2 regions of the Streptococcus sp. ELY_90 genome follow, and region 2 is predicted to be linked to the other one. Evidence: predicted binding sites of a transcription regulator. Region 2 holds the regulator's gene; the other holds the start of a gene.
The links. Region 2 encodes HrcA, which represses chaperone genes, less so after heat shock. Its sites were predicted from a motif close to TTAGCACTCNNNNNNNNNGAGTGCTAA; they were not measured.
Positions count from the first base shown of each region.

Region 1: groES (co-chaperone GroES) is a predicted target of HrcA. The motif match lies at 6,401-6,427, and genes of this name have one in related genera.

Region 1 is NZ_JBZFUJ010000005.1:109,504-121,857, reverse strand. It holds gene AC4HAF_RS04725 (ATP-binding protein) at 1-809, shown strand, start outside; gene AC4HAF_RS04720 (response regulator) at 806-1,486, shown strand; gene AC4HAF_RS04715 (ABC transporter substrate-binding protein) at 1,479-2,786, shown strand; gene AC4HAF_RS04710 (PTS sugar transporter subunit IIA) at 3,068-3,505, shown strand; gene AC4HAF_RS04705 (PTS sugar transporter subunit IIB) at 3,520-4,014, shown strand; gene AC4HAF_RS04700 (PTS mannose/fructose/sorbose/N-acetylgalactosamine transporter subunit IIC) at 4,319-5,173, shown strand; gene AC4HAF_RS04695 (PTS system mannose/fructose/sorbose family transporter subunit IID) at 5,175-6,011, shown strand; gene AC4HAF_RS04690 (DUF202 domain-containing protein) at 6,029-6,325, shown strand; gene groES (co-chaperone GroES) at 6,449-6,736, shown strand; gene groL (chaperonin GroEL) at 6,863-8,491, shown strand; gene AC4HAF_RS04675 (zinc ribbon domain-containing protein) at 8,930-10,633, shown strand; gene AC4HAF_RS04670 (RluA family pseudouridine synthase) at 10,726-11,592, opposite strand; gene pbp2a (penicillin-binding protein PBP2A) at 11,636-12,354, shown strand, end outside.
Region 2 is NZ_JBZFUJ010000010.1:58,254-70,607, reverse strand. It holds gene AC4HAF_RS07405 (metal ABC transporter ATP-binding protein) at 1-163, shown strand, start outside; gene AC4HAF_RS07400 (metal ABC transporter permease subunit) at 160-1,008, shown strand; gene AC4HAF_RS07395 (metal ABC transporter substrate-binding lipoprotein) at 1,031-1,951, shown strand; gene AC4HAF_RS07390 (metal-dependent transcriptional regulator) at 2,062-2,712, shown strand; gene AC4HAF_RS07385 (helix-turn-helix domain-containing protein) at 2,961-3,647, opposite strand; gene AC4HAF_RS07380 (ACT domain-containing protein) at 3,891-4,157, shown strand; gene AC4HAF_RS07375 (PFL family protein) at 4,175-5,512, shown strand; gene AC4HAF_RS07370 (histidine phosphatase family protein) at 5,585-6,295, shown strand; gene AC4HAF_RS07365 (M15 family metallopeptidase) at 6,279-7,031, shown strand; gene AC4HAF_RS07360 (glycoside hydrolase family 73 protein) at 7,035-7,622, shown strand; gene hrcA (heat-inducible transcriptional repressor HrcA) at 7,989-9,023, shown strand; gene grpE (nucleotide exchange factor GrpE) at 9,101-9,643, shown strand; gene dnaK (molecular chaperone DnaK) at 10,265-12,097, shown strand; gene AC4HAF_RS07340 (hypothetical protein) at 12,103-12,354, shown strand, end outside.

The sequences.
Region 1 (12,354 bases), on a different contig from region 2:
GCTTTTTCCCCAGTACCAGCCGTTTGGTTGTTCTCTTTATTAAAAATTTTCTTTATTCTTTGAATATCATTATTTTTATCGTGTCACTGGTAACCTATATTATGTATTCCATCGCTGAGAATCACAAGATTGAAGAAGAGCTGCGCATGGCTGCGCGTGCTAATACAGAACTAAATGATTATGTCTCACTGGCTGAAAAAATTGCGGAGGACAAAGAACGTAAACGCATAGCCCGGGAAATTCATGATACACTGGGGCATGCTCTGACAGGGATCTCGGCAGGAATTGATGCGGTTACCGTTTTGGTGGATCTGAATCCCAGTCATGCCAAAAGCCAGCTGAAAAATGTTTCTGATGTTGTCAGAGAGGGGATTCAGGATGTCAGACGGTCCTTGGAAAAGATGAGACCCGGTGCGCTTGAAAAGGGAAGTTTGAAGGAAGCCCTTTTGAAGATGATTGCTGATTATGAGAATTTGTCCAAATTACAGGTCAGTCTCGATTATAATTGGGATAATGTGGATTTAGACATCACGAAAGAAGATATTATTTTCCGCCTTATCCAAGAAACAATCACCAATTCTTTGCGTCACGGGCATGCGCGCCACGTCAGGATTGAAATGCTGAATACCGATTCCTACATCATTAAAATCAAGGACGACGGTGTAGGCTGCAAGGACATCAAGCCAGGGTATGGGCTGACACAAATGCAAGAACGTCTGGCTATTATTGGCGGACGCGCCAGCTTTGAAAGTAAGGATGGTTTTCAAACCACTGTCATTATTCCCAAGAAAAAAGGAGAAGAAAAGTGATTAAAGTACTTATTGCTGACGATCAGGAACTTATTCGAGAATCGCTGAAAATTGTGCTGTCATCTTATAAGGATATTGAAGTTGTCGGTGCCGTTGATGATGGTTTTGAGGTTTTAGAAAGCCTGAAAAAAACGCAGCCTGACATTATCCTGATGGATATCCGCATGCCAAAGATGGACGGGGTACTGTGCACGAAGGAAGTCAAAGAAAATTATCCTCATGTAAAAATCATTATTCTGACAACTTTTGACGATGATGATTTCATTTTTAAAGCCCTCCAGTACGGCGCTTCAGGCTATATTTTAAAGGGAATTTCGATGGAAGATCTGCATCAGGCCATTGTGACAGTCAATAAGGGCAATGCTATGATTAATCCGGATGTCGCAACGAAAGTTGTCAAACTGTTTTCCCAGATGGCTCAGTCAAACTCGGCTATTCAGGTGCAGGAAAGCAGCGTTGACAATATCTCCAAGGCGGAGTGGAAAATTATCCAGCAAATTGGTTTTGGTCTCTCCAATAAAGAAATTGCGGCCAAGCTGTTTCTATCGGAAGGAACCATTCGCAATTATCTGTCGACCATTCTGTCTAAGCTAAATCTGCGTGATCGGACGCAGTTAGCCATTTGGGCAGTGCAGACAGGTGTTACGACCAGATATTTCGGAGATGATAATGATTAAACAATGGATTCGGCGTTACAGATTTTTTGTGATTGGCGGTTTAGTGCTTTTAACAGCAGTGCTGAGCTTTTTTGCCGTTCAATCAAGGCAAAAGAAAATTTTGCGCTTAGGAGTCTATGCCGGCAGCAGCTGGGATGTTCCCAGCGGTAAAGAATACCAGTTTTTAGATAAAGCGATCAGCCGTTTTGAAAAGAAGCATCCAGGTGTCGAAGTTCGCTATGAAAGCGGAATTTTAAAAGAAGATTATTCTTCCTGGCTGTCCGGAAAGATTGTTGAGGGAAAGCAGCCGGATGTTTTCATGGTTCCTGAGAACGACTTTAATCTTTTGGCCTCTACAGGAGCTTTGGCAAATTTAGACAGCCGCATTAAAAAAGAACTGAAAACCTCTCAGTTTTATCCTTCGGCCTATAATGCCGGCCACTTTGGCAAAAATCAGTTTGCACTTCCTTTTGAAAGCAATCCGGTTATGATGTGCATCAATATTGATTTATTAAAAAAAGAGGGGATAAAGCTGCCTGCTTCAAATTGGACAGTAGCAGATTTTTACAATATTTGTAAAAAAGTCACCAAGGATACTGACGGCGACGGCGTGATTGACCAGTACGGCAGTTTTGGCTACGGCTGGGAGGAGGCTTTGGCGGCTTATAATATCAAACTGTTTAACAGTACAGGAACAGAAGCGTATTTCAACACGAAAAAAGTTCGCTCAGCCCTGTCCCTAGTTACCAAGTTAAAGAATCTAAATGGCAATTACCGTGTAACACTGAAAGATTTCGACGAAGGCAGGGTAGCCTTTTTCCCCATGACCTTGGCTCAGTATCGGACTTACAAGCCTTATCCTTATCATGTATCAAAATATTCGTCCTTTTCTTGGAGCTGCGTTGAAATGCCTTCTCGGCAATCTTCTACGGCAAGGACCCAATCCGGTACGTCTTTGTATGCCATGTCTGCTAAAACGTCCCATTCTAAACTGGCCTGGGAATTTCTGAAGCTTTTATGTGCCGATAAGAAAACTCAGCAGGAGCTGTTTGAAGACTCACAAGGAGCCTCTGTTTTAAAATCGGTAATGAACAGTCAGGAAAGCAAAAATCTTCTGCAAAATGACAGCTTTGGTGCCAAGGCTCTGACAGTAAGCACACTTGACAGTATGCTGAAAAAAGCGACAACAACCCCCAGGTTTAAGTCCTACAATACCATTTATGAAAAAGCGGGCTATCTTATCACCAAGTCTTTGGAGGAAGATACCGTTGAAAGCGATTTATCAGATATCCAAAAAGATATTGAAGATGAATTGAAGTGAAAAACCGTTTGCAGGATAGCAGCCAGCCTAACGAACAGCCGACAGCAAATTTTGCGAGGATCAGCTGTTCGTTTTTTGCTGCTGTTATAATTCTTTTACGCTAAATTAATTGTATTTTGGCACTCGGGCAGTTCTTGTTATTTTTAAAGATGGGCAAAATTTGACAAATGTCATTTCCCAGATGACATTTGTCAGGTGGTTAAAGATGACAAATGACACTGCAAAAGCGTTTTCAAAAATTATAAAATAAGAATGAAATTAAAAGAAGGTAGGGGGTAGTCATGAAATACCTAATACTTGTGAGTCACGGCGGCTTTGCGCAGGGCTTGAAAACCTCTTTAGCCATGTTTGCTGAGGATAAGGTTGACCAAGTGATAGCTGTCGGTTTGGAAAACGGCAAATCTGTAGATGATTTTGCTCAGTCTTTCAAAGAGGCTCTTGCAGAGCTCAAGGAAGAAGATTCAGTAGTCGTTTTGGCTGATATTGTCGGCGGCAGTCCTTTGACGACAGCCTGCAATGTTTTGGCGGAATTAGGCAAACTGGATGATGCTGTTATTTTAGGCGGAATGAACCTGCCAATGGCAGTCAATGCAGTGGTTATGAAAGATGTTCTTGAGGGTCAGGATTTTGTAACAACTGTTCTGGGTGAAGCAACGAGTGCTTTGCAGGAATTCAAAGTCACTGCTGATGACGAAGACGATGATGACGATGATATCTAGAAAAGGAGAAGAAAATGACTGTATCGTTTGTAAGAATTGATGACCGTATGATTCACGGACAAACTGTAACACGCTGGGCAAAAGAATACCCTTGTGACGGACTTATTGCTGTTAATGATGCTGCAGCTAAAAATAAGGTGCTGATCCAAGCCTATAAGGGTGCTTCAGACAAGAAAACCTTTGTTTGGACCAAGGAAGCCTTTGCTCAAAAATCGCAAAAAGTAGCAGAGTCAGACAGCCGCTACTTCCTGATTACTAAAAACCCTATCGACATGAAAGAAATTCTGGTTGATCAAGGCTTTGTTCCGGGAGATATTAAAGAAATTATCGTCGGCCCTGCCAACGACCGTCCGGGAGCTGTTAAACTCGGTAACAACCAGTCAATTACTCAGGAAGAAGCAGATGCTATTGAAGCTATCGAAAAAGCCGGATACAAGGTGAAATTCCAGCTTTTGCCGGATGTTTCAATCGGTTATTGGTCAGATTTCAAATCTAAATTTGGTTATTAAGGCAGAAAGTTTATCAGGTGCTAAAGCACCTAATAAACTACGGCAGCCGCTGTAGCGGTCTGCCTATCGGCCTTACTGACTTCGTGTCGTAAACTATGGCAGTCAATTCACTATGGTGATTGGCGTTTGTTATCAAGTGAGAAACACTTAGATAACAAACCTCTGCCGTATCTTGATAATCGAACACGGGCTAAAAGCGTCGAGAAAAAGATAGCCTGCCTAATGCGCAAGCGCATGGCGTTAGGCTCCTATTTTCTTCTCGCTTTCTTCACGCCCTTTGTATCTTAAATAAAGGAGAAATATTATGACAATTTCTTGGTTACAAGCAGCCATTCTTGGTCTGTTTGCCTGTTTGTCTTCAATGCCCGGTCTGGGCGGTACAACCATTGGTAACTACACTTTGGGCCGTCCCTTAGTCGGCGGTTTGGTCTGCGGCCTGGTTCTTGGAGATGTTAAGACAGGTATCGTTTGCGGGGTTGCCATGCAGCTGGTTTACATTGCTTTGGTAACACCTGGTGGTACGGTATCAGCCGATGTCCGTGCCGTATCTTATATTGGTATTCCTTTGGCAATGGTTGCCATTCACTCACAAGGGCTCTCAGCTGATTCAGCTGATGCAGCTAACCTTGCAAAATCAATGGGTACTCTGGTAGGAACTATCGGTACCGTGCTTTTCTACGGTACCGCTACTATGAACCTGGTTTGGCAGCATATCGGCTGGAGAGCTGTTGAAAAGAGAGATTATAAAAAACTGTACGCAGTAGACTGGGGATTCCCTTGGATTTCTCATATCGTTTTCTCATTTATTCCAACTTTGATTATGTGTAAACTGGGAGCAGACGCTGTTACAGCTTTGAAAGAAGCTCTTCCAATGGATGGTATTCCAATGAAGACCCTCTTTACCGTTGGTTCTCTTCTTCCATGTGTAGGGATTGCCATCCTCTTGAAACAAATTGTTGAAAAAGCTGTTGACTTTGTCCCATTCTTTGTTGGATTTACCTTAGCAGCTTCACTGGGATTAAACCTGGTATCATGTGCAGTCATTTCCCTGATTTTTGCGGTATTGTTCTATGAATTGGAAATGGCTAAAAACGCTAAAGCTACAGCTGTGGCTGGTGCAGATGGCTTAGACTTTGATGACGATGAGGAGGATATTTAAGATGGCTCAAAAGAAAATTTCAAAGAAAACCCTAACTAAGTCCTTCCATCATTGGTACTATGGTAACCTGACCTGCTTCTCACAAGAACATATGCAGACCTTCGGTTACTTGACTTCTATGCTGCCAATCGTAGAAGAACTTTATGACAATGAAGACGACAAGGCTCGCTCCATGCAAACCTATACAGCCTTCTTTAACACTGAACCGCAATTGGGTTCCCTGATTGTCGGTGTTACTGCAGGTCTCGAAGAAGCGCGTGCCAACGGTGCTGATGGTGTTGATGATGAAACGATCAACGGTCTGCGTGCCGGTCTGATGGGACCGGTTGCCGGTATCGGAGATTCCCTGGTTGTTGGTACTTTGATTCCGATTATTTTGGGGATTGCTCTTGGGTTGTCAACGGGTGGTTCACCGGTCGGTGCAATCTTTTATATCGTTGTCTGGAACCTTTTGGCTTACTTCGGTATGCGTTTTGCCTACTTCAAAGGTTATGAACTGGGTGACAAGGCGGTTGAAGTGCTGGTTGGCCCTCAAGGGCAAGCTATCCGTAAAGCCGTAGCTATAGTCGGCGGTATGGTCGTCGGTGCGGTAGCAGCAACTTGGGTACCGATTAAGACTGCCTTTGAATTGAAAAATTCTTCCGGCAAAGCTTTCTTGGTGCTCCAAGATCAGCTGGACGGCGTTTATCCGGGATTGCTGACAGCTTTAGTCACTGTATTTTGCTGGTGGCTGATGGCCAAGAAGAATATGTCACCAATCAAAGTAATGCTGCTGTTAGTTGTCCTTGCTCTTGTTGGTGTCTTGACAGGATTCTTCGATCCAGGATTGAAATACTAAGTTAAAAAGGAGAGATTATGCTGACAAAAGAAGAATTTATCAAAGGCTATGAAAAAGAAATAGCTTACCAAAAGCACATGATTGAAAATCTGGGACGTTGGTTTACGCTTATGTTTATCATTGCCAGTATCGGAGTCGTTTTGATTTATTCCTTCTCAGCTAATCTGATTGGACTTATTATCGGCATTGTTCTGACAGTTCTGGGTGTCTTAGCCATGCTGGTTTTCGGCTACGGTATTTATAAGGGTCGGATCAATGTTCAGAAGGTTGTTGATGATTTTGAGGAAAAGCTGAAACTTTCCGAGTCCAAATAAGCTAAAAAAACTTTACCGAAAGGTAGAGTTTTTTTCTTGACTATTTCTGACCAAGTGATAAAATAATAATTGTAATTAGCACTCGATGAAATAGAGTGCTAAAAAATTCTATGGAGGTATGTTATGTTAAAACCCTTAGGAGACCGAGTGGTCGTACAAGTAATGAAAGAAGAAGAAAAAACAGTCGGCGGTTTTGTTCTTGCCGGAGCTGGTCAGGATAAAACGCAAAAAGCAACGGTAGTGGCTGTTGGCGAAGGTATTCGGACATTGAGCGGTGACTTAGTTGCTCCAAGCATAGCTCAGGGTGATACTGTCCTGCTTGAAAATCATGTTGGAACGCCCGTTAAAGATGGTGACAAAGACTATCTGATTATTCGTGAAGCAGATGTTTTAGCTGTCGTTCAGGACTAATCAGAAAGACTGTAACATATACTTAGATGCTTGATGATGGTGTTTTTAACGTTTTGACAGTAAAAGCGTCTTATGAGAATAAGTGATTATTAGATTTTAGATTATTTAGATAAAGAGGATTAGATTATGGCAAAAGATATTAAATTTTCAGCAGATGCCCGTTCTGCAATGGTACGCGGTGTGGATACTTTGGCAGATACCGTTAAGGTAACGCTTGGCCCTAAAGGGCGCAATGTGGTTCTTGAAAAGTCATTTGGCTCTCCTTTGATTACCAACGATGGGGTAACCATTGCTAAAGAAATCGAATTAGAAGATCATTTTGAAAATATGGGAGCTAAGCTGGTCTCAGAAGTTGCTTCAAAAACCAATGATATTGCCGGTGACGGTACGACAACGGCAACTGTTTTGACACAAGCGATTGTTCGTGAAGGTCTCAAAAACGTAACAGCCGGTGCCAATCCAATCGGTATCCGCCGGGGAATCGAAACTGCGGTTGCAACAGCAGTTGAAGGTTTACAAGCAATTGCTCAGCCTGTTTCTGGCAAGGAAGCGATTGCTCAGGTTGCAGCTGTTTCTTCACGTTCTGAAAAAGTCGGAGAATACATCTCTGAAGCTATGGAAAAAGTTGGCAACGACGGTGTTATCACTATTGAAGAATCACGCGGTATGGAAACAGAACTTGAAGTTGTTGAAGGTATGCAGTTTGACCGCGGTTATCTGTCTCAATACATGGTAACTGACAATGAAAAGATGGTTGCCGATCTTGAAAATCCTTATATTTTAATTACTGATAAGAAAATCTCAAACATTCAAGATATTCTTCCTCTCCTTGAAGAAGTGCTTAAAACCAACCGTCCGCTTTTGATTATTGCTGACGATGTGGATGGTGAAGCTCTTCCAACCTTGGTTCTGAATAAGATTCGCGGTACATTTAATGTTGTGGCTGTCAAAGCTCCGGGATTCGGTGACCGCCGTAAGGCTATGCTGGAAGATATTGCTATTCTGACAGGCGGTACGGTCATCACTGAAGATCTCGGCCTCGAACTTAAAAATGCGACAATGGATGCTCTCGGTCAAGCAGCCCGCATAACAGTTGATAAGGATTCAACAGTTATCGTTGAAGGTTCAGGCAGCAAAGAAGCGATTGAAAACCGTGTTGCGCTGATTAAATCGCAAATTGAAACAACAACGTCAGATTTTGACCGTGAAAAACTGCAAGAACGTTTAGCTAAATTATCAGGCGGTGTTGCTGTCATTAAAGTCGGTGCAGCTACTGAAACAGAATTAAAAGAGATGAAACTTCGTATTGAAGACGCTCTGAATGCAACACGCGCTGCTGTTGAAGAAGGCATTGTGTCCGGAGGCGGTACAGCCCTAATCAATGTGATTGAAAAAGTTGCTGCTCTTGATTTGGAAGACGATGCTGCAACAGGCCGCAACATTGTCCTGCGCGCCTTGGAAGAACCGGTACGTCAAATCGCTAAAAATGCCGGCTACGAAGGTTCAGTTGTTATTGACAAATTGAAGAACAGCCCTGTAGGAACAGGCTTTAATGCCGCTAACGGCGAGTGGGTTGATATGATCAAAGAAGGTATCATTGATCCGGTTAAAGTGACGCGTTCAGCTCTGCAAAATGCCGCTTCAGTGGCAAGTCTCATTTTGACCACAGAAGCAGTTGTTGCTGATCATCCGGCACCGGAAGCTCCTGCTTCTGCTCCAGCCATGGATCCGGGCATGATGGGCGGTATGATGTAATTTAAAATGAAATAAAAAATTGAGCTGCAGAATCTTATTGATTTTGCGGCTTTGTTTGTTTTATTGATATTGATCGAGAGAGGATTTGACTGCCTTGTAAGATCGTTAATTTATGAGATTAAAACAGCCCAAGCTCTTTTACTGCGAAAGGGGGAAGCCGGAGCAAATACCTGTCCGGCCGTTTGTAAGTGAGCCTTCCATAAGAGACAGTTAAGATATTTGCTTTAAAAAACAGTTGATTTTGATTGTTTTGTTATCATTTTGTTATAATTTAAAAAAAGAAAAAAAGTATAATGCGAGAACAGATGAAAAGAACAGCGCTGTCTTGATATCTGTTTGCAGACTCAATAGGTTTATCTGCTTTTCTTTCCAGTGCTGAAAAAAGAAGCTCAGATGGTAAAAATCAATTGGTCAGTCAGTATTTGTGAGGAGTAAAAGATGGAAAAATTGAAGAAAGAATGGCAGCAATTCTTGCAAAAGGCAACGAATCTGCTGGGGCCGCTTTTTGAAAAAATCCAGAAGGCAGTCAAAAGGCTGCTCCAAAAAAAGCCCATACGTACCACTCTCGTGATTATTGGGGTTCTTTTAGTCATCTTCGGTTTATGGGGAAGTCTTCATTATTCTAAAACAGCTACGCTGGATCGTTATATTAAGGCTCGGAGCGCTTCGGGTAAGACTTTTGAAAATATCAAGGAATACATGGTCTGGGATGACACCAATGAGCTGATTACTAATGATGAAGCACAGTATACCAAATTTTTGCCTTTAAAAACGAAAGCTTCCCAACGCAGCTTGCGCAGAAAATTATTGACGGCTGACAGTTCTGATACGGTCTATCTCAAACGTATCGGGCGCCGTTTCTTCTTTTTTCCAGACTATCGGCTGGCAATGAAGCCGCTAAAATTAAAGCTGAAAACAAATGTGTCAGACTTGGATGTCCTTTTGAATGATAAAAAAGTTGCAACCAGCAATTCTGATCAGTACCATCTGACGCTTAGCCATTTACCGGTTGGGGATTACCGCTTTACCCTTAATGGTCTGCATAATGGCAAAGAAGTTGAATTCAGCAAAGACTATGATGGCAAGCATAAGACAGTTGATATGACTTTGGCCTTTAAGAATTTCACGGTCAAAAGCAATCTGGCAAACGGTGACCTCTATTTCGGCAAAAAGAAGGTCTCCTCACTTTCCAATGGAGAATATGCAGTCAGTGACTATCCTGTCATGGAAACCAGACCTGTCTATGTTAAAAAGACCTTTTCAGACGGGGAAATAAAATCCAAGAAGCGGTCGCTCCTTGATATTGCTGACGGTAGCACCGTTCAGCTGGATGTTGCGGATCAGCTGGATGATGCGACTGCTCAGAATTTGCTCAAGTCTGCTTTTGAGAAATTTTCGGCCTACGCTACCAGCGGTCAGGATCCTGTGGATTTAAATACTGTTTTTGAAAAAGGTGCAGAAAATCATTTTTACAGTGCATTAAAAGACAGCATTAAGCAAAAAATGCTGACAGACAGCCGAAAACCATCCAGTTTTGCCATTACTTCTGCGACGCTGAGCGACCTGCACCAAACAGGTGTCAAAACTTATAATCTGTCTTATGCAGCTACCTATGACTATTACTATGATGAAGCAACGGATCCAGAAAAGAAAACCTCAGGTCACCTGCTTCAAAGCTTTACTGGTCAGATCAAGGTTAAAAGAACAGCAAAAGGCTATAGCGTCATTAAATCAATCAGCGGCCCGACAATGGTCGGTGAAGACAATCAGGTGAAAAGTCCGACACCGCTGCCGGAGGAACTGATTGGAACTTGGGAGACTAAGGAAGATGACAAGACAGTAACCATGACCTTCTCGGAAGACGGAACTGTGACGAAAAAGACTGACTATAAGGATGATAAGAAAGAAGATACAACCAAAACGGCCAAGGTTGAAAAAACTGATGAAACTTCAGACGGTACTTATCGCTATTACTACCAATCCGGCGATAAAGCGGCCTTTACGGTTTTAGATGACATCGGTGCCGATGATCACTATACCTATGGTGTCAAAATCAACGGCACAAGTATTACAACGGTTTATTGGGAAAGTGATGACACCAGCGGTGCTCCTAAAACAGGCATCAGCTTAACCAAAAAATAGAAACTGGACGCTTTTGAATTTAGCTGTATTTGAAAAGCCCGGCCGGTTTGATTTCTATGCCAAGTCAAAGCAGAAAAGAGCTTCCAAAATAATTATTTTGGAAGCTCTTTTTCAAAACTGTCTGATTGTGCTTGCACGGTTATTTTCTGTAAGGTCAGAGGATGTGTAAAACTTAATTGGTGAGCGTGCAGCATGAGCCTGTTTGCCGTTTGATGACTGTACAAAGGATCTCCTATGAGCGGATAGCCATGATAGGCCAGATGGACGCGAATTTGGTGGGTACGGCCTGTTTGAAGCCGGCATTTGATCAGGCTGGTATGATTAGCACAGTGTCTTACAAGCGAAACTTGAGTGATGGCTTCTTGACCGTGTTTGCGGTCAACTACCCGCTTACGGCGGTCATGGCGGTCTCGCCCGATTCGTTCTTTAAAAACAAGGCTTTTTTCGGGGAATTGACCGGCTGTCAGAGCTAAGTATTCACGCTGAATGTGCTTGTTTTCCAACAAACGGTTGACGATAGGCAGAATAAACGGATTCTTAGCAAACAGGACAGCTCCGCTGGTCTCCATATCAAGCCTGTGGACCACATAGCAGGTCTGCTTTGTATAGGCAGATACATGGTTTAACAAAGCTATTTCTTTAGGTTCATTGCCGTGTACTTTCATCCCTTCAGGCTTATTGACGATAATCAGGTGCTCATCTTCGTAAAGACAGTCTATTAAATCCTTGTTTCCCATGGGAATCGTTTTAGTCGGATAGTCGCTGTCATCAAAGATTAACTCAATCAGGTCTCCTGTGTTGACAGGGCTTTGCCAATTGATCATTTCGCCATTGATGAAAACATGCTTCTTGGTTCTTAGAAAATGTCTGATTTTCCTTGGAATCAGCAAACGTTCTTCTAAAAGTTCTTTCACAGTCCCCTTGGGATAGGGATTGGTAATTTTTACGGTAAAAGTCATAATTTTATTATATCATTTTCGCCAAAATTGATATAATAGGTGCATGAGTATATTAGAATTGTTAAAAAAGAAATTTTTTCCTAAACAATATCAGGCTGAACAAGAACGCCGCAAAGAGGAGGAAGCTGCAGCTCTAAAGGAAGAGCAGGAAGACGCTGACAGCGGCTATCACCGCAGCTACGGCCAAAAAGCAGACACAGGGAAAGTCAATGCCTTTTTAGCTAAGATCGGTCTGGCTAAAAACGGCTTGGTGCGCAGATACTGGCGGCGCTATCACGTCGGAAAAATTTTGCTGATTGCGCTGGGAACCTTTGTTCTTTTGACGGGTTCTTACCTCTTTTACTTGGCCAAAACGACCAATGTCTCTAATTTGCAGCAGGCCTTAAAAGCAACGACGGTCATCTATGACAAAAATGAAAAGCAGGCCGGCTCGCTTTATGGCCAAAAAGGAACGTATGTTGAACTGGATGCTATTTCTGACGATTTAGAAAATGCGGTGATTGCAACCGAGGACAGAAGTTTTTATGAGAACAGCGGTATTAATTACAAGCGAATGTTTTTGGCTGTGCTCACTTTAGGGTATTCCGGAGGCGGATCCACCATTACTCAGCAGCTGGCTAAAAATGCCTTTTTGACTCAGGAACAAACGGTCAAAAGAAAAGCACGGGAATTTTTCCTGGCTTTGGAGCTGACTAAAAAATACAGTAAAAAAGAAATCCTGACCATGTATCTCAACAATGCTTATTTCGGCAACGGCGTCTG
Region 2 (12,354 bases):
AGTTATTCATCATGACCTGAGTAAGGCTGAAACTTATTTTGATCAGGTCCTGCTTTTAAATCGAAAAGTGATTGCCTTTGGTCCTGCCAAGGATGTTTTTACACAGGAAAATTTAAGCAGAACCTACGGTTCTTCAATATTAGTGACCGGGGTGTTTAGATGATTTTAGAATTTTTAACAGGCCTAGAGCAGTTCCATTTTTTGCAAAATGCCTTGCTGACGGCAGTGGTTATTGGTATTGTCGCAGGGGCAATCGGCTGTTTTATTATCCTTCGCGGAATGTCCCTTATGGGAGATGCCATTTCTCACGCTGTTTTGCCGGGAGTAGCCCTGTCTTATATTTTGGGGATCAATTTTTTTATCGGAGCCATTGTTTTTGGCCTTTTCGCTTCCCTGCTTATTACATTTATCCGAGAAAACAGTATTATAAAAGGGGATATGGCTATCGGAATTACTTTTAGTTCTTTTTTGGCTTTGGGCGTTATTTTGATTGGCTTTGCTAACAGTTCGACCGATTTGTTTCACATTTTGTTTGGCAATATCCTAGCTGTAGAGGACACAGATAAATGGATTACCTTAGGGATTTCATTGCTTGTTCTTCTGGTGCTGGCCTTATTTTTCAGACCGCTTTTGCTGACCTCTTTTGACCCTACTTTGGCTAAATCCATGGGGGTACCCGTCACTTATTATCATTACCTGCTGATGGTTCTGCTGACTTTAGTATCAGTGACAGCCATGCAAAGTGTGGGAACTGTCTTGATTGTTGCCTTGCTCATTACCCCTGCAGCAACAGCCTATCTCTATGCCAACAGTCTGAAGTCTATGATCTTTTTATCATCAGCTTTAGGGGCTCTGTCATCAGTCTTAGGCCTGTTTATCGGGTATAGTTTTAATGTCGCTGCCGGATCAAGTATTGTTTTGACCTCAGCATTGATGTTCTTAATTTCCTTTATCTTTGCGCCTAAGCAGAAGTTTTTACAGAGGAAAAATGAGAAGAGCCCCATTTGAAAACACATGAAGGAGGATTGATATGAAAAAGTTCGTCTTGCTGCTGCTTGTCTGCTTGCCTTTGGTGGTTTTACCTGCCTGTTCTGAGCAACAGACAAGGGATAAAAAACTGAATGTGGTCGCTGCAAACTCCATTATTGCGGACATGGCTGAAAACATTGGCAGCAATAAGATTGCTTTGCACAGTATTGTTCCTGTTGGCCGTGACCCGCACGAATACGAACCCCTGGCAGAGGATGTCAAAAAAACATCACGGGCCGATGTGATTTTTTACAACGGCATTAATCTTGAAAATGGCGGTCAGGCTTGGTTTCCCAAGCTCGTTAAAAATGCGGGTAAAAAACCTGGCAAAGATTATTTTGCAGTCAGTGACGGTGTAAAAGTTATCTACCTTAATGGAGACAAAGGAAAAGGCAAGGAAGATCCTCATGCCTGGCTTAATCTGCAAAACGGCATTATCTATGCCCGTAATATTATGAAACATCTTTCGGAAAAAGATCCTAAACATAAAGCCTACTATGAGAAAAATTTCAATGTCTATCGGGCGAAGCTGGAAAGACTCCATCAGCAAGCAAAAGAAAAAATGGACAGCATTCCGGCTGAAAAGAAAATGATTGTCACCAGTGAAGGCTGCTTTAAGTATTTTTCGCAAGCTTATGATATCCCATCGGCCTATATTTGGGAGATCAATACGGAAGAAGAAGGAACACCGGATCAAATCAAAAATTTGGTTGAGATTTTGCGGGAAAAACAAGTTCCGGCACTTTTTGTGGAAAGCAGTGTTGATGCACGTCCGATGAAAGCTGTCGCTAAGGACACAGGCCTTCCGATTGCGGCTAAGATCTTTACAGACTCCATTGCTAAAAAAGGACAGGCGGGAGACAGCTACTATGCCATGATGAAATGGAATTTAGATAAAATCACTGCCGGCCTGTCTCAGTAGACTTAGTCACTGCGGGCGTCCGTGCTAAAGCAAGGGCTTAGACTGAAAACTTTTATCCACTTTTTGTTAACATTTTGATATAATGAGTTTGACAAAGAAGAGGATAAACTATGACACCTAACAAAGAAGACTATCTTAAAATTATCTATGAGCTCGGCGAGCACGGGGAAAAAATCAGCAATAAACAGATTGCAGCTAAGATGTCAGTCTCTGCTCCGGCAGTTTCAGAAATGGTCAAAAAGCTTCTGCAGGAAGGTCTGATTCTTAAAGATAAACAAGCAGGCTATCATCTGACCAAAGAGGGGATGGCTTTGACATCGGCCCTCTACCGCAAACATCGCTTAATTGAGGTTTTCTTGATGAATCATCTGGGCTATACAGCAGATGAAATTCATGAAGAAGCTGAGGTACTGGAACATACGGTCTCTGATATTTTCATCGAACGTTTGGATAAGCTACTTAATTATCCCAAGGTCTGCCCGCATGGAGGCACTATCCCGCAGCAGGGAGAACCTCTGGTTGAGAAATACCATACAACCCTAAAGGGAACAGCTAAGAAAGGATCTTACATCTTAAAACGTGTTCAGGATAATTTTCAGCTGCTGAAATATATGGAGCAGCACGCTTTAAAGATTGGTGATGAATTGACGCTCTTAGAGTATGATGACTTTGCCGGTGCCTATACAATTGAAAAAGATGGCAGACAGCTGCAGATTACATCAGCTGTTGCTGCCCAGATTTACGTTGAAAAGAAAGCGTAGGCTGATTTTTACAGCTGTTAGAGTGTCCAAATAACTAAAAAACGAGGCAGAACCGATTCTTTTTAAGATTATCGGTTTTGCCCCGTTTTTTGATTTTAAAACAAAAACTGTTGCTTTTTCTTGCTGATTTTAAACAGCATCTGTTCGACGTGATAAAAACAAAGAGTGGTAGTTCTTGGGCTTGTTTTTGCGGCAGGGCTGTTTGCAAATAAAGATTGCAGATGCCCTAACGCTTTTTGATGGCAATTTTAAGCTTCAAGAGGCATAAAGTTGCCGACAATCAGTCCGATGATGCGCGGATTGTCCTCGTAAGGAGCAAATTTATCGGCGTATTTTTTATTGAGAGAGACCAAGCGCAGACCCTTTTCCTCGCGATAGACTTTTTTGATATAGGTTTGACCATTCCAATCTACGGCATAAATGGCACCATCATAGTCGAATCCTGTCTGCTTGACAAGAGCCACCTCACCATTAAGAAAAATAGGTTCCATCGAATCTCCGAAAATCCAAGCCGCAAAATCATGGTCGATTTCCTCATCGTAAAAGACCGTATCAAAATTGCCGTCTCCAAAATAAGAGTAGCCGGTACCTGCAGATAGTTTCTCGTAAACCTTGTAGCTGTAAAGCCTGTTTTCCATTGTTTTCACCGCCTTGTTTTGCTGCTTCAGTAAATCTTGTGAGTAGTTCAGTGTTTTTTCCTGATTGTCCGCCTTTAGCTGGCTGTAAATCCGGACGATATCATATTGGGCTGAAAAATAAGTTGGTTCAACCCTCAGCAGCTGAGCCAGTTTGGCTAAATTCTTTTGATTGGGGCGAGTTTTATCTGCTTCCCAATTAAAATAAGACGGCCGGGAAATTTCCAGCTGTTCAGCCATCTGTGCTTGTGAAAGCCCAAGTTCTTCTCTTCTTTTTCTCAATCTTTTGCCTGAAAACATAAGCTCTCTCCCCGTTAGTTTATAAACTAATTACAGTTTATCACCTTTGATCTTAAAAGGCAAGCAAAAGCTAGGATAATTCTTTTTCACGGTCAATGTTTAGAAATTTAACAGGCAATACAAACTTTTTTAGATTTATAAAGATAAAATAGAGGAAAAACCGAACATTTATACGCTTTTTAATATAGAATTTCCATCTTTTTTATGCTAAAATAAATAAAATATCATACTTTGGAGGCTTTTATGAAAGCAATTATTACAGTAGTTGGGAAAGACACAACCGGCATTGTAGCAGGCGTAGCAACGAAGATTGCTGAGCTGGGGCTTAATATTGATGACATTACCCAGACGGTTTTAGAGGGTTATTTTACCATGATGACAGTTGTTTCTGCTGATGAGAAAAAAGATTTTGCTCAGCTTAGACGTGAATTTGAAGAGCTGGGTGACACCTTGAATGTTAAGATCAATATTCAAAGCTCGGCTATTTTTGATGCCATGCATAACTTATAAGACGGGAGCTTGAAGTAATGGATATTAAACAGGTTACTGAAACAATCGCTATGATTGAGGAGCAGAATTTTGACGTCCGTACTATTACGATGGGAATTTCGCTGCTCGACTGTATTGATTCGGATATCAACAAGGCGGCTGAAAAGATTTATCATAAAATTGTAGCTAAAGCCGGCAAACTGGTCGAAGTTGGCGATGACATCTCGGCAGAACTGGGGATTCCCATCGTTAATAAACGTATTTCTGTGACACCGATTTCCATCATCGGGGCAGCGACAGATGCTGATGATTATGTTCCTTTGGCAAAGGCGCTTGACCGTGCAGCTAAAGATATTGGCGTGAACTTTATCGGCGGCTTTTCAGCCTTGGTCCAAAAGGGGTATCAAAAAGGCGATGAAATTCTCATCAACTCCATCCCGCGGGCCTTGGCGGAAACTGATTTTGTCTGCTCTTCTGTCAATATCGGCTCAACCAAATCCGGAATCAATATGACTGCGGTTGGTGATATGGGGCGGATTATCAAAGAAACGTCTGCAGCTTCTGAAATGGGGCCGGCTAAGTTAGTTGTCTTTGCTAATGCTGTTGAAGACAATCCTTTTATGGCAGGTGCCTTTCACGGTGTGGGTGAAGCTGATGTTGTCATTAATGTCGGGGTGTCGGGTCCCGGAGTTGTTAAGCGTGCTCTGGAGAAAGTCCGCGGTCAAAGTTTTGACGTTGTCGCTGAAACGGTTAAAAAGACTGCCTTTAAAATTACCCGTATCGGACAGTTAGTGGGAACATTGGCCAGTGAGCGCCTCGGTGTCAAATTTGGCATTGTTGATCTGTCGCTGGCTCCGACTCCGGCGGTCGGTGATTCGGTTGCCCGTGTTCTGGAAGAAATGGGACTGGAGACGGTCGGAACTCACGGAACAACGGCAGCGCTGGCTCTTCTCAATGACCAAGTTAAAAAGGGCGGTGTCATGGCCTGTAATCAAGTTGGCGGTCTGTCGGGAGCTTTTATTCCGGTTTCGGAAGACGAAGGCATGATTGCCGCAGTGCAAAACGGTTCGCTCAATCTTGAAAAATTAGAAGCGATGACAGCGATTTGTTCGGTCGGCCTGGATATGATTGCCATTCCAGCCGATACTCCGGATACAACGATTGCCGCTATGATTGCCGACGAAGCAGCGATTGGTGTTATCAATCAAAAAACAACAGCCGTCCGCATTATCCCTAAAGGCAAAGAGGGGGACATGATTGAATTCGGCGGCCTGCTGGGTGCTGCTCCGGTCATGTCAGTTAATAAAAATTCATCAGCCGATTTTATTGCTAGAGGCGGGCAGATTCCTGCGCCGATACACAGTTTTAAAAATTAAGAGAGCACTTGCAAGTTTTTTGCAAGTGTTTTCATTTAATGATATAATATAGGCTAGATTAGGAGGGTAAAAATGGCAAAGACAAAACTCTATATAGCTAGACATGGGAAAACAATGTTTAATACAATTGGACGTGCCCAAGGTTGGAGTGACACCCCTCTGACAACATTTGGTGAAGAAGGCATACGAGAACTGGGCATCGGTCTGAGAGAAGCTAAGATCCCTTTTAAGGCTGCTTTCTCCAGTGACAGCGGCAGAACCATGCAGACTATGGAAATTATTCTTCGCGAGATGGGCAATGAAAATCTGCCTTATACACGTGATAAACGCATCCGGGAGTGGTGCTTCGGCAGTCTTGACGGCGGCTATGACGGGGATTTGTTTCAGGGAGTCCTGCCGCGGACAGCTGCTTTTAATACGGGAAAGACTTTTGCAGAGGTCACTTATCCTGAGCTGGCAGCCAGTCTTGTCGAAGTAGATACAGCCAACTGGGCCGAACCTTGGGATGTTATTGAAAATCGTATTTACGGCGGTTTTGAAGCCATTGCTCAGTCTATTGAAAAATCAGGCGGCGGCAATGCTATTGTTGTCAGCCACGGTTTGACTATCGGAACTTTCGTGTGGCTGGTTGATCATGAGCAAGAAAAAACGGCTATTGATAATGGCAGTGTGACAGTTGTTTCTTATGAGAATCAAAAATTTTCAATTGAAACCATTGCAGACATGGCTTATCGTCACCAAGGAAGAGAAATTTTAAAAAAAGCTAATGAGAAAGAAATTTAATTTACTGACTGTTTTATTGCAAATCGGAATTATTGTGCTTTTTGTTTTCGGGATTTATCTTTTCTTGCATAAAGACCAGCAAAAGCCTCACCAAGAGGCAGCAAAGCATAAAACAGAGCAGACTGCTCAAAAAAGCCCCTCGAGCCGTCAAGCAGCAGATTTGCCAGATGTTTCGCCGGATGACTGGGAGCTGGTTTTGGTTAACCGAGACCATATAACAGCTGAAATGAATCCGGATTTAGCAGATATTAACGGTGTTTCAGTGGATTCTCGTATTGCAGAAAAAACCCGCGGCTTTCTGGCAGCTGCTCAAAAAGTTGACGCCGGGGAACACCTGATATCAGGCTACCGCAGTGTTGCCTATCAAGAAGAGCTTTATAACAATTATGTGGCTCAGGAACAAGCAAATAATTCTGCTCTGAGTCAGGAAGAGGCCGAAAAAGAGGTTCAGACCTATTCGCAGCCGCCGGGAGCCAGTGAGCATCAAACAGGCTTGGCAGTTGATATGAGTACCGTTGACAGCCTGAATGAAAGTGACCCAGATGTTGTTGCCAAGGTTGCCCAACTTGCGCCTGAATATGGGTTTGTCCTGCGCTTTCCTAAGGACAAAAAGAGTGCGACAGGCATTGGCTATGAAGACTGGCATTATCGCTATGTCGGTGTGAAGTCTGCTAAATACATGGCCAAGCATAAGCTGACCTTAGAAGAATATTTAGAAAAGTTAAAGGAGAAATAGGCGGTGAGAGCAAGACTCAAATTTAAGTTTTTTGTGGCAGTGATGTCGTTTCTTTTTCTGGCTGTTTTCCTGCCGATTTTAGGCAGCGGAGGATTGGCGAGTGCTCAAAAGGAGACTGCCAGTGCTTATAGCCATAGAGAATTTATCAGAGAAATTGCTCCGACAGCTCAGAAATTGTCTAAAACCTATGGAGTGAGAAGCTCGGTCATTATCGGTCAGGCAGCTTTGGACAGCAATTTCGGCCGGACTTTGCTGGCCAGTAAGTATCACAACCTTTTCAGCATTAAAGCCGGAGCCGGTCAAAGAGGTGTCCGCCTGAAAAGCCGTGAGTACAAAAACGGCCGTTGGCATCAGGTGACCAACCGCTATCTGGTTTATAAGTCTTGGGAAGATTCTTTGTATGATTATCTGGCACTCCTGCGTCAGGACAAGATATGGGATAAGGCCCTCTATACAACAATGACGACTTCCAGCGGTTACAAAACGGTTGCCAGAGCTCTGCAGGCTGCAGGGTTCAACAGCGATCCCAACTATGCTGATGAATTGATTACTATAATAGAAGAAAACAACCTAACAGATTACGACCGATAAAACCGGGAGTCGTCCGAATGTGTGGGCAGCACGTATACGGACAGCCCGGTTTTTTACTGCGCTCATCGCTAATAAATACTTAAGTTCAATCCCTAGGGAAAGACTCCTTAAAGGACGGCGGCTGCTGATCAAGAATAAAAGGGAGGCGCTTGGGCAATAAGATGCGGGGTCTTTGCTTGATTTTTGGCCTGCCCCAAAAACAAATCAGCTCCTGGGCAGTGTTTTAGCACTCGTAGAAAAAGAGTGCTAAAAAATGATGTTTTTTCCTTGACAGAAATTGTGAATGGAGTATAATGGAATCATGAAGTTAGCAGTCGGTTGCTTAGAGTGCTAATTTTATTGAGCAGAGATTGGAGGTCAGCTTAGATGATTACCCAACGTCAAAAAGATATTCTCAATTTGATTGTTGAGATTTTTACTAAGACGCATGAGCCCATTGGTTCTAAAACGCTCCAAGATTCAATTGCTTCAAGCAGTGCAACGATCAGAAATGATATGGCCGCTTTGGAAAAACTGGGGCTCTTGGAAAAAGCACATACCTCCAGCGGGCGTCTGCCCAGCCAAGAAGGTTTTCGCTACTTTGTAGAACATTCTTTAAATCCGGATAATCTGGATGAACAGGATGCCTACCAAGTTATCAAGGCTTTTGACTTTGAGGTCTTTCGCTTAGATGACCTTTTGCAAAAAGCCAGCGATGTTTTGGCGGAGCTGACAGGCTATACATCATTGATTATGGATGTGGAGCCAAAGAGGCAGTGTTTGACTGCCTTTGATATTGTTAAGCTTAGCAGTCACGACGCTTTGGCGGTGTTAACGTTAGATGAGGCCAGCCCCATAACCGTTCAGTTTGCCATTCCCAAAAACTTTTTGGACAGTGACTTGCTCACTGTTGTGAGAATTGTTCGGGAACGTCTCTTGAATCAAACGGTGCTGGATATTCATTACCGTTTGCGAACAGAACTGCCGCAGATTATTCAAAAGTATTTTCCGCGGACAGATAATGTTTTGGATTTATTTGATCATATTTTCAAGCAAATCTTTCAAGAGAAGGTTTTCATTGCCGGCAAGATTAAAACACTGGAATTTGCAGGGCTTGATACCTACCAATTTTTGGATAATCCGCAGTCTGCTGCTATGGCGATTCGCGAGAGTATCCCAGAAGATGAAGCCTATCGTGTTCAGATTGCTGAAAGCCGTGAAAAGAGTTTATCAGAGCTTACGGTCATCAGTCAGAAATTTCTTATCCCTTACAGAGGATTTGGCATTTTGACGGTGATTGGTCCGGTAGACTTGGATTATCGGCGAACGGTTAGTCTGCTTACGATTATCAGCCGCATCTTGGCGATTAAGCTTGGTGATTTTTACCGCTATCTCAACAGCAATCACTATGAAGTTCACTGAGCTGATAAGATTTTCAGACCCTTACCGGTTTAAGAAGAAATTTGTTTCATAAAAACACAAAGAAAAGAGGTGCTACCTTGTCGGAAAAAGAGACTAAAGAAGAAATCAAGGAAGAAGCGCAGGCTGCCAAAGAGCAGGAAGAAACGGAAACTGTAGAGGAAGCAGCTGAAGAAACTCCTGAAAACAAAGAACTGCAGGAAGCTCTTGAGCGAGCAGAAGATTTTGAAAATAAATACCTGCGTGCTCATGCTGAAATGCAAAATGTTCAGCGCCGTGCCAATGAAGAGCGCCAAAGCTTACAGAAGTACCGCTCGCAGGATTTAGCGAAGAAAATCTTGCCGAGTCTGGATAATCTGGAGAGAGCCTTGGCTGTAGAAGGCCTGACAGATGATGTCAAAAAAGGACTCGAAATGGTTCAGGAAAGTCTTGTTCAAGCGCTTAAAGAAGAGGGTGTTGAAGAAGTTGAACTGGAAAACTTTGACCCTAATCTTCATATGGCAGTGCAGACGCTTGATGCAGATGAAGATCATCCGGCAGACAGCATTGCACAAGTTCTTCAAAAAGGCTACAAATTGCACGAGCGCCTGCTCCGCCCAGCAATGGTGGTGGTATATAACTAGTCAATAATGATGGGCATTAAAATGCCTCATCATTATACGGCAACCGCTATGGCGGATTGCCTAGACTACTTACTAGCTCGTTAGCAAAATAATATCGATTTTGCTATCTCGCGTCGTAACTAGCCAATGATGTCGGCTGTTAAAGCAGTTCATCATCAAATGGCAGCCGCTATGGCGGATTGCCTAGACTACTTACTAGTTCGTTAGCAAAATAACATCGATTTTGCTAACTCACGTCGTAACGGTTTAATAGCAACAGCGAATTAATAAATAAAAAAATAACCTTGTCCGAAATGACGGTAAACTATGAATAATATATAAAGAAGCAAGCCATAGGCTTGCTCAAAAACGATATTTTTTGCCGTGGCGAAAGTCAGATAACAATACTTGTTATCTGACAGGGAAATTTTGAGACTTCTGGCTCAAAATTTAGCCATGAAACCAAAGGTTTGCTGGCGTCCCCGCCACCTAAGAAAAATATCAAAACGAAAAAAATATTAAGAGGAAAAAAGAAAGGAATTGAACGTTATTATCAGTCACTAGAAGAAGAAAGCACTGTTTTCTCCATCTCCTGATTGAAACAGTCCGCCGGACTATTTCAACGTTCTTGGTATCTTAACTATGTCTAAAATTATTGGTATTGACTTAGGTACAACTAACTCAGCTGTCGCAGTTCTTGAAGGAACTGAAAGTAAAATTATTGCAAACCCGGAAGGCAACCGTACAACACCTTCTGTTGTTTCATTCAAAAATGGTGAAATCGTTGTCGGTGACGCTGCCAAACGTCAGGCGGTAACCAATCCGGAAACCATTCTTTCCATCAAATCTAAAATGGGAACGTCTGAAAAAGTTTCAGCCAACGGCAAAGAATACACTCCGCAAGAAATTTCAGCGATGATTCTGCAATATTTGAAAGGCTATGCTGAAGATTATCTTGGTGAAAAAGTAGAAAAAGCTGTTATCACAGTTCCTGCCTACTTCAACGATGCACAGCGTCAGGCTACAAAAGATGCTGGTAAAATTGCCGGTCTTGAAGTAGAACGTATTGTCAACGAACCAACTGCAGCTGCGCTTGCTTACGGTCTTGACAAACAAGATAAGGATGAAAAAATCTTAGTCTTTGACCTTGGCGGCGGTACCTTCGATGTTTCCATCCTTGAATTGGGTGACGGTGTCTTCGATGTGCTGGCAACTGCGGGTGACAACAAACTCGGCGGTGATAACTTTGACCAAAAAGTTATTGACTGGCTGGTAGAAGAATTCAAGAAAGAAAACGGTATTGACTTATCAACAGATAAAATGGCTCTGCAGCGTTTGAAAGATGCGGCTGAAAAAGCTAAGAAAGACCTTTCAGGTGTCACATCAACTCAAATCAGCCTGCCTTTCATTACTGCCGGAGAAGCCGGACCGCTTCACTTGGAAACAAGTCTTTCCCGTGCGAAATTTGATGATTTGACTCGCGATCTTGTAGAACGTACAAAAACACCAGTTCGCCAAGCGCTTTCTGATGCTGGTCTGTCATTGTCAGAAATTGATGAAGTTATCTTAGTCGGTGGTTCAACGCGTATTCCTGCTGTTGTTGAAGCGGTTAAAGCTGAAACCGGCAAAGAACCAAATAAATCAGTAAACCCTGATGAAGTCGTTGCTATGGGTGCTGCTATCCAAGGCGGTGTTATCACCGGTGATGTCAAAGACGTTGTCCTTCTTGATGTTACCCCATTGTCACTGGGTATTGAAACCATGGGCGGTGTCTTCACTAAACTGATTGACCGCAACACAACTATCCCAACTTCTAAATCACAAGTCTTCTCAACCGCTGCTGACAACCAGCCTGCTGTTGATATCCATGTTCTTCAAGGTGAACGTCCGATGGCTGCAGACAACAAGACACTGGGCCGTTTCCAATTGACAGATATTCCTGCAGCTCCTCGCGGTATCCCACAAATTGAAGTAACATTTGATATTGATAAAAACGGTATTGTTTCAGTTAAGGCTAAAGACCTTGGTACGCAAAAAGAACAAACAATCGTTATCAAGTCTAATGACGGACTCAGCGAAGAAGAAATTGACCGCATGATGAAAGATGCAGAAGCAAATGCGGAAGCAGATGCAAAACGTAAGGAAGAAGTTGACCTTAAGAACGAAGTTGACCAAGCAATCTTTACAACTGAAAAAACCATCAAAGAAACCGAGGGCAAAGGTTTTGACAGCGAACGCGATGCTGCTCAGGCTGCTCTTGATGACTTGAAGAAGGCTCAAGAATCAGATAACACGGAAGATATGAAAGCTAAACTTGAAGCCCTCAATGAAAAAGCACAAGCTTTAGCCATGAAACTTTACGAACAAGCGGCTGCAGCACAGCAAGCACAGGCAGGTCAAGAAGGTGCAGCTGATGCTGGATCATCAGATAAAGGCGATGATGATGTCGTAGATGGTGAGTTTACGGAAAAATAAAAATCATGAGTTCACAAATTAATCTTTTTTATACCAATGATTCAAAAGAACAATACGATAAATTTGTTGCTCTTGCGGTTGAGGACTATGAGGAATTGCAAAATCAACTGAAAAATCAATTTAAGTCAGAAAATGATGAAGAAAAATTACTTGCCTATAAAATAAATATTTTTGCAGAGAGGCAATATTCGGAAAATAATAATAATATTGCTGTTAATCTTGTTCTAGGTATACTATTACCAGCAGTAATTACTTAT